One region of the Telluria sp. AIW5 genome, then DNA from elsewhere that is predicted to be linked to it. Evidence: predicted binding sites of a transcription regulator. Region 1 holds the regulator's gene; the other holds the start of a gene.

Region 1 (5,226 bases):
CCAGGCCGAGCGCATCGAATACGACGAGCGCCAGGAGCTGGTCAAGCTGTTCTCGAAGGCGATCGTCAAGCAGCTCGAAAACGGGCGGCTGACCAACGAGCTCGATGGCGCCTACATCTCCTACGACAGCCGCAAGGAAGTGGCGACCGTGCGCAACGACGCCAGCGGCGAGAGCAAGCTTGGCGGCGGGCGCGGGACGCTGATCATCGCACCGCGCCGCGGCGCGCCTGGCGCACCTGCGGCAGCGGTTCCCCCGGCCGGCGCGCCGGCGGCCAAGGCTGCGCCTGCATCGGCACCTTCATCGACGCCGGCAGCGCCAGTAGCAGGAAAGCGATAATGAAAGAAGCAAGCGACAAGCGCAGTACCCTGGTCGTGCGGGGGCTGCAGAAAAGTTACGGCAAGCGCCTGGTGGTGCGCGACGTGTCGCTCGAAGTGGGTTGCGGCGAAGTCGTCGGCCTGCTCGGGCCGAACGGCGCCGGCAAGACCACCTCGTTCTACATGATCGTCGGCCTGGTGCCGTCGGACGCCGGCGCCATCGAAATCAACGGCACCGATATTTCGAGCCTGCCGATCCACCGGCGCGCGGTACTCGGTTTATCCTACCTGCCGCAGGAAGCCTCGGTGTTTCGCAAGCTGACGGTCGAGGACAACATCCGCGCCGTGCTGGAGCTGCAGCGCGACGACAACGGCAAGGCACTGACCAAAGCCGCCATCAACGACCGGCTCGACTCGCTGCTGGCCGAACTGCAAATCGAGAAGCTGCGCGAGAACCCGGCGCTGTCCTTGTCGGGCGGCGAACGGCGCCGCGTCGAGATCGCGCGCGCGCTCGCCACCAATCCGCGCTTCGTGCTGCTCGACGAACCGTTCGCCGGTGTCGACCCGATCGCCGTGATCGAGATCCAGCGTATCGTGCGCTTCCTGAAGGAGCGCGGCATCGGCGTGCTGATCACCGACCACAATGTGCGCGAGACGCTTGGCATCTGCGACCGCGCCTACATCATCAACCAGGGCGCGGTGCTGGCGTCGGGACGCCCCGACGACATCATCGCCGACGAGTCGGTGCGGCGCGTCTACCTGGGCGAACACTTCCGCATGTAGCAAGCCTGTAGCAAAACACGGAACCCAAGCGGCACATGAAACAATCCCTGCAACTCCGGACTTCGCAGCACCTGGCGCTCACGCCGCAGCTTCAGCAGTCGATCCGCCTGCTGCAGCTGTCCACGCTCGAACTGCACCAGGAGATCGAGCAAATCCTGTCCGATAATCCGCTGCTCGAGCGGCTCGACGATCCGCTCGACCACTCGGTGCGCCTGCTGGCCGACGGCGCGCTCAACGCCGCGCCGGCGCAAGGCGAGGCGCCGGCGTCGAATGCGGAAGAGGGCGCCCCCGCAGCCGCGGATGGTGCCGACGGCCTTGACGGCGGCGGCGAGGTCGAACGCGGCGAGTCCGACGCGGACTGGGGAGAGTTGTCACGCGCGTCGAACGCCGACGGCGACGACGATGGCCGTCCGCAGCTGGGCGCTATCGGCGTGACCTTGCGCGAGCACCTGACGGAGCAGATCCGGGTGACCGGCGTGACGGCGCGCGACCGGGCCCTCGCCGAACTGGTGATCGACGCCATCGACGACAACGGCTACCTGGAAGAGCAGCTCGACGAGATCCACGCGCGCCTGCCGGAAGAGCTGGAAGTCGAGATCGACGAACTGCGCTGCGCGCTGGCGATGGTGCAAAGCCTCGATCCGGTCGGCGTCGGTGCGCGCAGCGCGTCCGAGTGCCTGGCGCTGCAGATCCGCGCCATGCCGGGCGTGCCGCTGGTGACGCGGCGCATGGCTTTGAAGATCGTCGAGGGTTACCTGACCTGGTTCGCGCAGCGCGAATTCACGAAGTTGAAGAAAGCGCTCGACTGCGACGACGAAGACCTGCGCGAAGCGCAAGCCGTCATTCGCCAGTGCAATCCGCATCCCGGCGCCGCCTTTGCATCGAGCGTCTCGGACTACGTCGTTCCGGACGTTATTGTCCGCAAATCGAAGAACGGCTGGAGCGTTTCGCTGAACAACGAAGTCATGCCGCGCCTGCGCGTGAACAACGTCTACGCGAATTTGCTCAAGCAGGGAAAAGGCGAAGGCCAGATGAGCGCGCAGCTGCAGGAAGCGAAGTGGCTCATCAAAAATATGCGCCAGCGTTTCGATACGATCCTGCGTGTTTCGCAGGCAATTGTGGAGCGTCAGAAGAACTTTTTCAGCCATGGCGCGGTTGCCATGCGTCCCCTTGTGCTTCGCGAGATTGCTGATACACTGGGTCTGCACGAGAGCACGATTTCTCGCGTAACAACTCAGAAATTCATGCTGACCCCGCACGGCATGTTTGAGCTGAAGTATTTCTTCGGAAGCCATGTCGCCACCGAAGCGGGGGGCGAAGCATCGTCCACGGCGATACGGGCGCTTATCGCGCAGCTGACAGGAGCAGAGGACCCAAAGAACCCATTATCCGATAGCAAGATCGCGGAAATGCTCGGTGAACAAGGCATGGTCATTGCGCGCCGCACGGTTGCAAAATACCGCGAAGCGCTCAAGATCCCTCCCGTCAGCCTCCGCAAATCCTTGTAACAGCGGCAGCCACGCGCACTCCTTGCGCGGCCCGGCGGCCGCTATCTTCTCAAAGGAGTGTGTATGAATCTCACCATCAGTGGCCACCACCTCGACGTCACCCCCGCCATCCGTGAATACGTACAGAACAAGCTCGAACGCATCACCCGACATTTCGATCAGGTCATCGATTCCCACGTGATCCTCGCCATCGACAATCTCACCGAAAAAGACAAAAGGCAAAAGGCCGAGATTAACTTGCGCGTGTCCGGCAAGACCGTGCACGTGGAGAGTGTGGCGCAAGACCTGTATGCTGCGATCGACCTGCTCATGGACAGGCTGGATCGCCAGGTGATGAAATACAAGACGATGTTGAAGGACCATAGTCGTGAGGCGCTCAAGCGCCTGCCTGAAGGCGGAGAGCCTGCTGCGGCGCTGTAATACCGGGCACTGAGCACCGTCTGAACGAGGGCGCCGGGAGGCGCCCTTTTCACGTCTGCCTTCGGTAAAATACATGTCTCTTTCACCAGCTCACTCGCCATGACCGACCACGTCCTGACCCGCATTGCCAACGGCACCGGCACGATCACCCTCGACCGTCCCAAGGCCTTGAACTCCCTCTCGCTGGCAATGGTCCGCCGCCTGACCGACATCCTGCTGGCCTGGCGCGACGACGCCTCCGTGTCCGCGGTCGTGCTCACCAGCAGCAGCGAAAAAGCCCTGTGCGCGGGCGGCGACATCCGCTTCTTCCACGAAGCGGGGCACGCCACGCCGCTTGGGGGCAGCGCGCTGCTCGAGGATTTTTTCACCGAAGAATACGCGCTGAATCACCTGATCCATTTCTATCCGAAACCGTATATTGCGATCATGGATGGCGTGGTGATGGGCGGCGGCATGGGCATCGCCCAGGGCGGTCCGCAGGCCGGCCTGCGCATCGTCACCGAGCGCACGAAAATGGCGATGCCGGAAGTGAATATCGGCCTGTTCCCGGATGTCGGCGGCAGCCACTTCCTGTCGCACGCGCCTGGGCAGCTGGGCAATTACCTGGGCTTGACGGGATTGACGATCGGCGCGGCCGACGCTTTGTATGTCGGCCTGGCCGACGTCTTCGTGCCGGGCGCGCAATTGGGCGAACTGAATGCGCTGATCGCATCGACGCCGGGCGCGCAAGTGCCCGAGGCAATCCGCGCCTTCGCTGCGCGCTGTGCCACGGACGCGGGACAAAGCGTCCTCGAAACGCAGCGCGCCGCGATCGACCGCCACTTCGGCGCCGGTTCGGTGGCCGCGATCATGGCTTCACTGGAAGGCGATGAGAATCCGTTTGCGCAAAAGGCTTTGGGAGCGATGCGCCAGCGTTCACCGTTGATGATGTGCGTGACGCACGAGATGCTGCTGCGCGGCGCCTCACTCGACGTTGCCGACTGCCTGCGCATGGAACGCACGCTGGTGCGCCGTAATTTCGAGCACGGCGAAGTGCTGGAAGGCGTGCGCGCGCTGGTGATCGACAAGGACAACGCGCCGCGGTGGAATCCGCCGACGCTGGACGCCGTGATGGCGGACATGGTCGAAGCCTTCTTCGCGCCGGCGTGGCCGGAACACGCACACCCCTTGCGGCATTTGCGTTGATATCGGTGGCGTAACGTAGCGTGGGCTCTCGAGCCTACGCGGTCATACCTACGCTTACCGTTCGGCGTCGATTACCGCAAACGCCGATCATGTGGCGCACGCGTGGGCATGCCCACCCTACGGTAAGCCAGGGCCAACGATGAACGCAGGTGCAACGTGTCTTCTTACGACTGCTCGCGATGCCTTAACACCACGCGCTCGGTCTCGTTGAAATAGGCCGCCAGCCGCTCAGCCATGTACACCGACCGATGCTGTCCACCGGTACAGCCGACGGCCACCGTCAGGTAGCTGCGGTTATCGGTCTTGAACGAGGGCAGCCACTTTTCCACGAATTTGCAGATATCGTGCAGCATCTCGGTGGCGCTCGGCTGGGCCTCGAGGAAGGCGATCACCGGGGCGTCCTTGCCGGTCAGCGGGCGCAGCGACAGGTCGTAATACGGGTTCGGAATAGCGCGCACGTCGAACACAAAGTCAGCATCGAGCGGCACGCCGACCTTGAAGGCGAAGGATTCGAAGAACAGGGTCAGCGGTGCATGCTGGACCTCGGCCAGTTCCTTGATCCAGGCGCGGAGTTTATTCGCCGACGCCTCGGAGGTATCGATCACATGGCCCAGCTGCTCGATCGCCCCCAGGCGTTCGCGCTCTTCGGCGATGCATTCGATCAGGGTGCGGCGCGACGCCGGGTTCTCGCCCGGGCGCAGCGTATGCGACAGGGGATGGCTGCGCCGCGTTTCGGAAAAGCGCGCGACCAGCGAATGGGTGCTCGAGGTCAGGAACAGGACTTTCAGCTCGTGGCCGCTTTCTTCCAGCCTGGCCACGGTGAGCGGCAATTCCGCCAGCGACTCGGCGCTGCGGGCGTCGACGGCGACGGCCAGCTTGTCCGTTCCTTCGCTCGACACGGTTTTCACCAGCTGCGGCAGCAGTGCCGGCGGCAAGTTGTCGACGCAGTAGTAACCCGCGTCTTCCAGGACATTCAGGGCAACCGATTTGCCCGATCCGGAGATACCGGTAATGA
Region 2 (5,226 bases), 1.6 Mb from region 1:
GCGTCAGGTCGGCTTTCTCGCTGACGGCATATTTCAGGTGCAGGCTGGGATTGAATGCGCGCCAATGGCCTGTGCGTGCGCTGTCCCGTGCCGGACCGACCCGCAGCGCCATCCGTTCGGCGCGTGCGCCCAGCAGCGCTTCCCATTTGCCGTGCCTGAGCTGGTCGGTCAGGTAGGCGGCGGCGAGGGTCGTCCGCACCGCATAGGCGTTGGTCGTATTCGGGTCAAGCGTCTCGGCAGCCGAGGAGGCGTCGACCCACGCCTGGTAATTGTCGACGTCGTCGACCTTGTCCTGGACATCGACGCCCATGCCCCACTGGCCGTGTCCGGACGCGCGCGTCCAGTCGACCGTGGCCTGGTCCAGGCGCCGCGCCGACCTGGTCGCGCCGTGGCTGTAGTCCGTGGCGCGCGCCGGCACGAGGAATACGTCGCTGTACGACTTGTCGACCAGGCCGGCCGTCGCGCTGTGCTGCAGCATCGCCTTGAGCGCCGCCCCCTTGCCCTGGTGGCTGTAGGCCAGGCTGGCGCTGTCGTCGGACTGCTCGTTGGGCCCCTCGGAGATGCGATGAAAGATGGTCTCCTCGCTGCCCGTGCGGTTCTCGTTGAGGACGTCGAACAAGGGACGCGAGCGGCGCGCGTTATGGCGCGCCGCCAGGCTGAGGGTGTCCGTGTCGCTCAGGGCATCGTCGATGCCCAGGGCCGCGGTTTCCACGACGCGGCGCACGAACACCGTCGAGGCCTGCCGCGCCTGCCCGGCCCGGCCTGCGAGCGGATCATTCCAGTCCACCGTCGACGCGCGCATTTTCAGCGTGCCGTCGTGGCGCAGCGCCAGGCTGCCATGCGCGCTGATATGGCCGCGGGTCAGGTCGCCCGAAGTGCCGGCATTCCACAGGCCCTGGCCGGTGGCGCTTCCTTGCACCTGCGCGTGGGCGCCCGGCTTGCGGTTGCGCTTCAGGACGATATTCAGGATCGTGCCGCCATTCGCGTTGTAGGCCGCCGACGGATTGGTGATGACTTCGATGCTGGCGATGTCGGCGCCGCTCATGGTCTGCAGCGCCACGGCCCGCTCTTCGTCCGAACCCGACAGCATCGCCGTCGGCTTGCCGTCCACCAGCACCGTGACTTGCTGGCTTCCCTTTACACGGATCTGGCCATCGGCCGTCACGGAGACGTCGGGAGTCGATTGCAGCAGGTCCTGGGCGCTGCCGTTCGCCGCCTTCGGCGTGCCGGCAAGGTTATAAACGGTCTTGTCGAGCTTTTTAAGGACCGGCTCTTTTTTGCCCGTTACCGAGACGGTCGGCACCGGTGGATCGTCGGCGCGCGCCGGCGCGGGCAGCGCGGCGAGCCCGCACAGGATGAGGGGCAGGGCCGTCCTCAGGACGGGCACTGTCAGGCGGGCCTGTTGCCCATCATCTCGCCCAGGCGCACCTTGCGTTCCGGCGCCCAGTCGGGATTGAAGGCGATCGTCTTTTCCTTGAACAGCATGACGACGGTGGAACCGAGCAGGAAGCGGCCCATCTCTTCGCCCTTTTTCAGCACGACCGGGGTCGTGTCATAGGTCCACTCCGAGATGCGCCCGGTGCGCTGCGGGTTGACCACGCCATGCCAGGGCGTGGCCATGCTGCCGACGATGGTCGCGCCGACCAGCACCATGACGAAGCTACCGAATTCCTCGGACTCGAACACGCAGGTGACGCGCTCGTTGCGCGCGAACAGGCCCGGCACGCCGCGCGCGGTGGTCGGGTTCACCGAGAACAGGGCGCCGGGCACGTAGATCATGCGGGTCAGGCGGCCGTCGCAAGGCATGTGCAGGCGGTGGTAATCCTTGGGGCTCAGGTACAGGTTCGCAAACGAGCCATGCTGGAACTGCGCCCCCAGCGCGGCGTCGCCGCCGACCAGCTGGGTGGTGGTGAACTTGTGGCCCTTGGCCTGCAGGATGTGGTGGTCGTCGATCGCGCCGAACTGGCTGATCGCGCCGTCGACCGGGCAGACGAAATCCGCCTGGGCCAGCGGACGCACGCCGTCCTTCAAGGGACGGGTAAAGAATTCGTTGAAACTCGGGTAGCTCGCGATGTCGGAGTTGGCCGCCTCGTCCATGTTGACGCCGTACTTGCCGACGAACCAGCGGATCAGGCGGGTCGTCATCGCGCCTCCGCGGTGGCCGGCGACGCGGCCGGCGAACGAGGTCAGCGCCTGCTTGGGCAGGACATATTGTGGCAGTACTTTGAAACGATCGGACACGGTGGCAGCCCTTATTACATTTGACGATGGCGAATTATAAATAAGGGGCGTGCCCGTGCATATCATTGTTTTCGACGGCGGCGCCCCGGGGCCAGTGTAGCGCATCGGTCCAGAAGCGGACGCCGGCATGCAGATGAGGATCAGGCCAGGCGCAGCGCCGCCGCCAGGGCTACGGACGCCCGGGTCATCCCCCACAATGCGATGCCGTACGAGGCCGCCGCATCGGACGCAAATGAATGTGTGTCCCATAAAAGCAAATAGCCTGGCGAGCCAGGCTATTGTCGTGCTGCCAGGGCGAACCCCGATTACTTTACGCGGCGACGCATCGCGCCGATACCGAACAGGGCGATGCCGAACAGGGCGACCGACCCTGGCTCAGGAACGTCGGCGAACTTGAACTGACCGTTATTGCTGACGAAGAAGTGGTCGCCTGCAACGTTTTTGTATATACCGGGCTTATTGCCAGGGATGCAGCCTGGACCGGTGAAGCCCGCGAACTGGCAAGCCACTTCGTTGACCAGCCTGCTAGTCGGCGAGCCGACGGCATTGGCGTTGGTGAAGGCGAACGAAGTGCTCTTCATGGTCGACATGTCGATGCCGCGTGGGTCGAAGAAATAGCCTGCCTTCAGATCGCCAACCTGCGACTCGGCGAACACGCTGACCTGGCCGTTCGTGACCGGATTGCCGGTACCATCGACCATGCCGCCACCGCCCAGGATGCTGAAAGTGCCGATCAGGTTGCCGAGGTCTGCGCCGTAGATGCCGTTAGCCGTACCGTACTTCCCTTTCTGGGGGTTTTGGTACATCTTGATGGTGCCGCTGGTAAAGGCGAAGCTGCCGTTGAAGGTGCCGGCGCCAACAGCATCGAGCGTTGCAGAGATGTTTCCGGTTTTGTAGCTTATTGGGAAGAGCTTGCCATTGCTGTCAGCCTGGCTCAAGTTGAACACAGCGTGCTCGGTGAACGAGAACGCGCCGGTGCCGGTCGCTTTCAACTGGATGAAGCCATTACCGTTTACATCCAAGTATTCGTTGATTTCCTGACCTTTCGCCAGACCGGTGCCGGCCGGGTTGAAGGTCCAATCGTTCATGATGGCGTCAGCTTGAGCGGCGCCGGCGGCGAGGGCGATGGCTGCAGCGCAGCCCAGTTTTTTCAGGACGGTCATCGTTTTCTTTCAGGTTGAGGGTGTTGACTGCTGCCATATAAGCAACACTCATGCCAACCAGAAAGTTTTGTTATAAATCAATTAGTTGCGACTTGGAACCCGGAATTTCCTGGGGCAACTGTAAAGATTTCCGACAGGCATGCTTCCTTTCACGCGGCCTCGCTTTGACGGGCCCGGCGGAAGTAGCGCAGCGCGGCCAGCACTGCGAGCGCCTGCATGGCCGCCGACAGGAAAAAGCTGCTGCCGATGCGCGCGTCGCCCGGCGGCAGGTGGCTGACGGCGCCGAGGATGGCCGAACCGAGCAGGGGCATCACGATGACCCCGAGGCTGTTGATCGACTGTAGTGAACCCATCAGTTCTCCCTGCTCGCCCGCAGGCGTCCCGCGCGAAATGATCCCCTGCAGCGCGGGCCCGGCGGCAAAGGCCAGCAGGTTGCAGCAGATGAGGACATACATCATCCAGCCCTGGGTGGCCAGGCCGTACAGCACGAAGGTAAGCGCGCCAGACGCCAGGCCCAGCACCGCCACGCGCGCTTCGCCGAAGCGCCGCAGCAGCACCCCCAGCAGCCAGGCCTGGACGACGACGGTGGAAAGGCCGATGCAGAACATGGCGATGCCGTTGTCGCGCGGGCTCCAGCCGAAACGGAAGGTCGTGTACAGCACCCAGGTCCCCTGGGTCATCATCTGGGCGAAGGTGGCCAGCGCGAACACGCCGACGATGCCGCGGATGTCCTCCTTGCCGGCCAGCCGCGCCAATGCGCGCAAAGGATTGATGCGTTTCCAGTCGAAGGGGGCGCGCTCGCCCGGCGCCAGCGACTCGGGCACGTACAACCACCCGTAGACCAGGTTGACGGCCGCGAGCGCGCCGGCGACCCAGAACGGCAGCGTGAGCGAGACGTCGCCCAGCAGGCCACCGAGCACGGGGCCGCAGATGAAGCCGACACCGAAGGCGGCGCCGATCTTGCCGAAGCTTTTCGCCCGGTTCTCCGGCGTCGAAACATCGGACGCATAGGCCGAGGCGACCGACATGCTGGCCGCCGAGACGCCGCCGATGACCCGCCCGAGAAAGAGCCAGGCCGGGCTCGGCGCCCAGGCCGTGACGAGGAAATTCAGGCACATGCCCGCCATCGAGTACAGCAGCACCGGGCGCCGCCCGACGCGGTCGCTGATCGCGCCGAGCGTGGGCATGAACAGGAATTGCAGCAGTCCGAACACGGCCGCCATGAGGCCGTACCACAGTGCCTGCTCGTCGCGCCCGGGCACGAACTGGCCCACCAGCACCGGCATCACCGGGATGATCAGGCCGATGCCGAGCACGTCGATGAAAACGCTCACCAGCACGAAGCCAAGTTTGCCGCTGGCGGCGGGCGCCTCCGCCTCGAGCGGGACGGGCGCGTTCACGCGGCGTTCCCAAACCACTCGGCCGCAAAGTCGTCGCGGAAGGCGAGCAGGCGCGCCAGGCGTTCCCCGGCCAGGGCGCGTCCCGCCTCGAGCTGCATCATTCCCGGCAGTTGCGCGAGCTTGACCATGATGTGGTCGAGCGACCAGGCGCCGTCGTCGAGGTCGCGCGCCTGGGCCAGCGGATCGCTCGGGTGCGCGAGCGCGCGGCCCATCTTCCCGGCGACATAGAACATGCGCGCCAGGCCGACGGCGCCGAGGGCATCGAGCCGGTCGGCGTCCTGCACGATCTTCGCTTCGATCGTGACCGGGACGACCGCCGCGGAATAACTGTGCGCCTCGATGGCGTGGGCCACGCCGTCCAGGCGCCCGCCAGGAAAGCCGAGCCGCGCGAGTTCGGCGCGCGCCAGCTGCGCCGCCCGGCG

What was found. Region 1 encodes sigma-54, which starts transcription at its own class of promoters, with help from an activator protein. Its sites were predicted from a motif close to TGGCANGNAANCTGCTTT; they were not measured.
Region 2: pepA (flocculation-associated PEP-CTERM protein PepA) is a predicted target of sigma-54. The motif match lies at 3,443-3,460, and genes of this name have one in related genera.

What each region holds. Positions count from the first base shown of each region.
Region 1 is NZ_CM155289.1:295,622-300,847, reverse strand. It holds gene lptA (lipopolysaccharide transport periplasmic protein LptA) at 1-337, shown strand, start outside; gene lptB (LPS export ABC transporter ATP-binding protein) at 337-1,098, shown strand; gene AC1MEM_RS01320 (RNA polymerase factor sigma-54) at 1,134-2,606, shown strand; gene hpf (ribosome hibernation-promoting factor, HPF/YfiA family) at 2,670-3,026, shown strand; gene AC1MEM_RS01310 (enoyl-CoA hydratase/isomerase family protein) at 3,126-4,211, shown strand; gene rapZ (RNase adapter RapZ) at 4,376-5,226, opposite strand, start outside.
Region 2 is NZ_CM155289.1:4,283,436-4,288,661, reverse strand. It holds gene AC1MEM_RS18950 (TonB-dependent receptor) at 1-1,387, opposite strand, end outside; gene asd (archaetidylserine decarboxylase) at 1,390-2,241, opposite strand; gene pepA (flocculation-associated PEP-CTERM protein PepA) at 2,547-3,404, opposite strand; gene AC1MEM_RS18935 (TCR/Tet family MFS transporter) at 3,554-4,804, opposite strand; gene AC1MEM_RS18930 (HD domain-containing protein) at 4,801-5,226, opposite strand, start outside.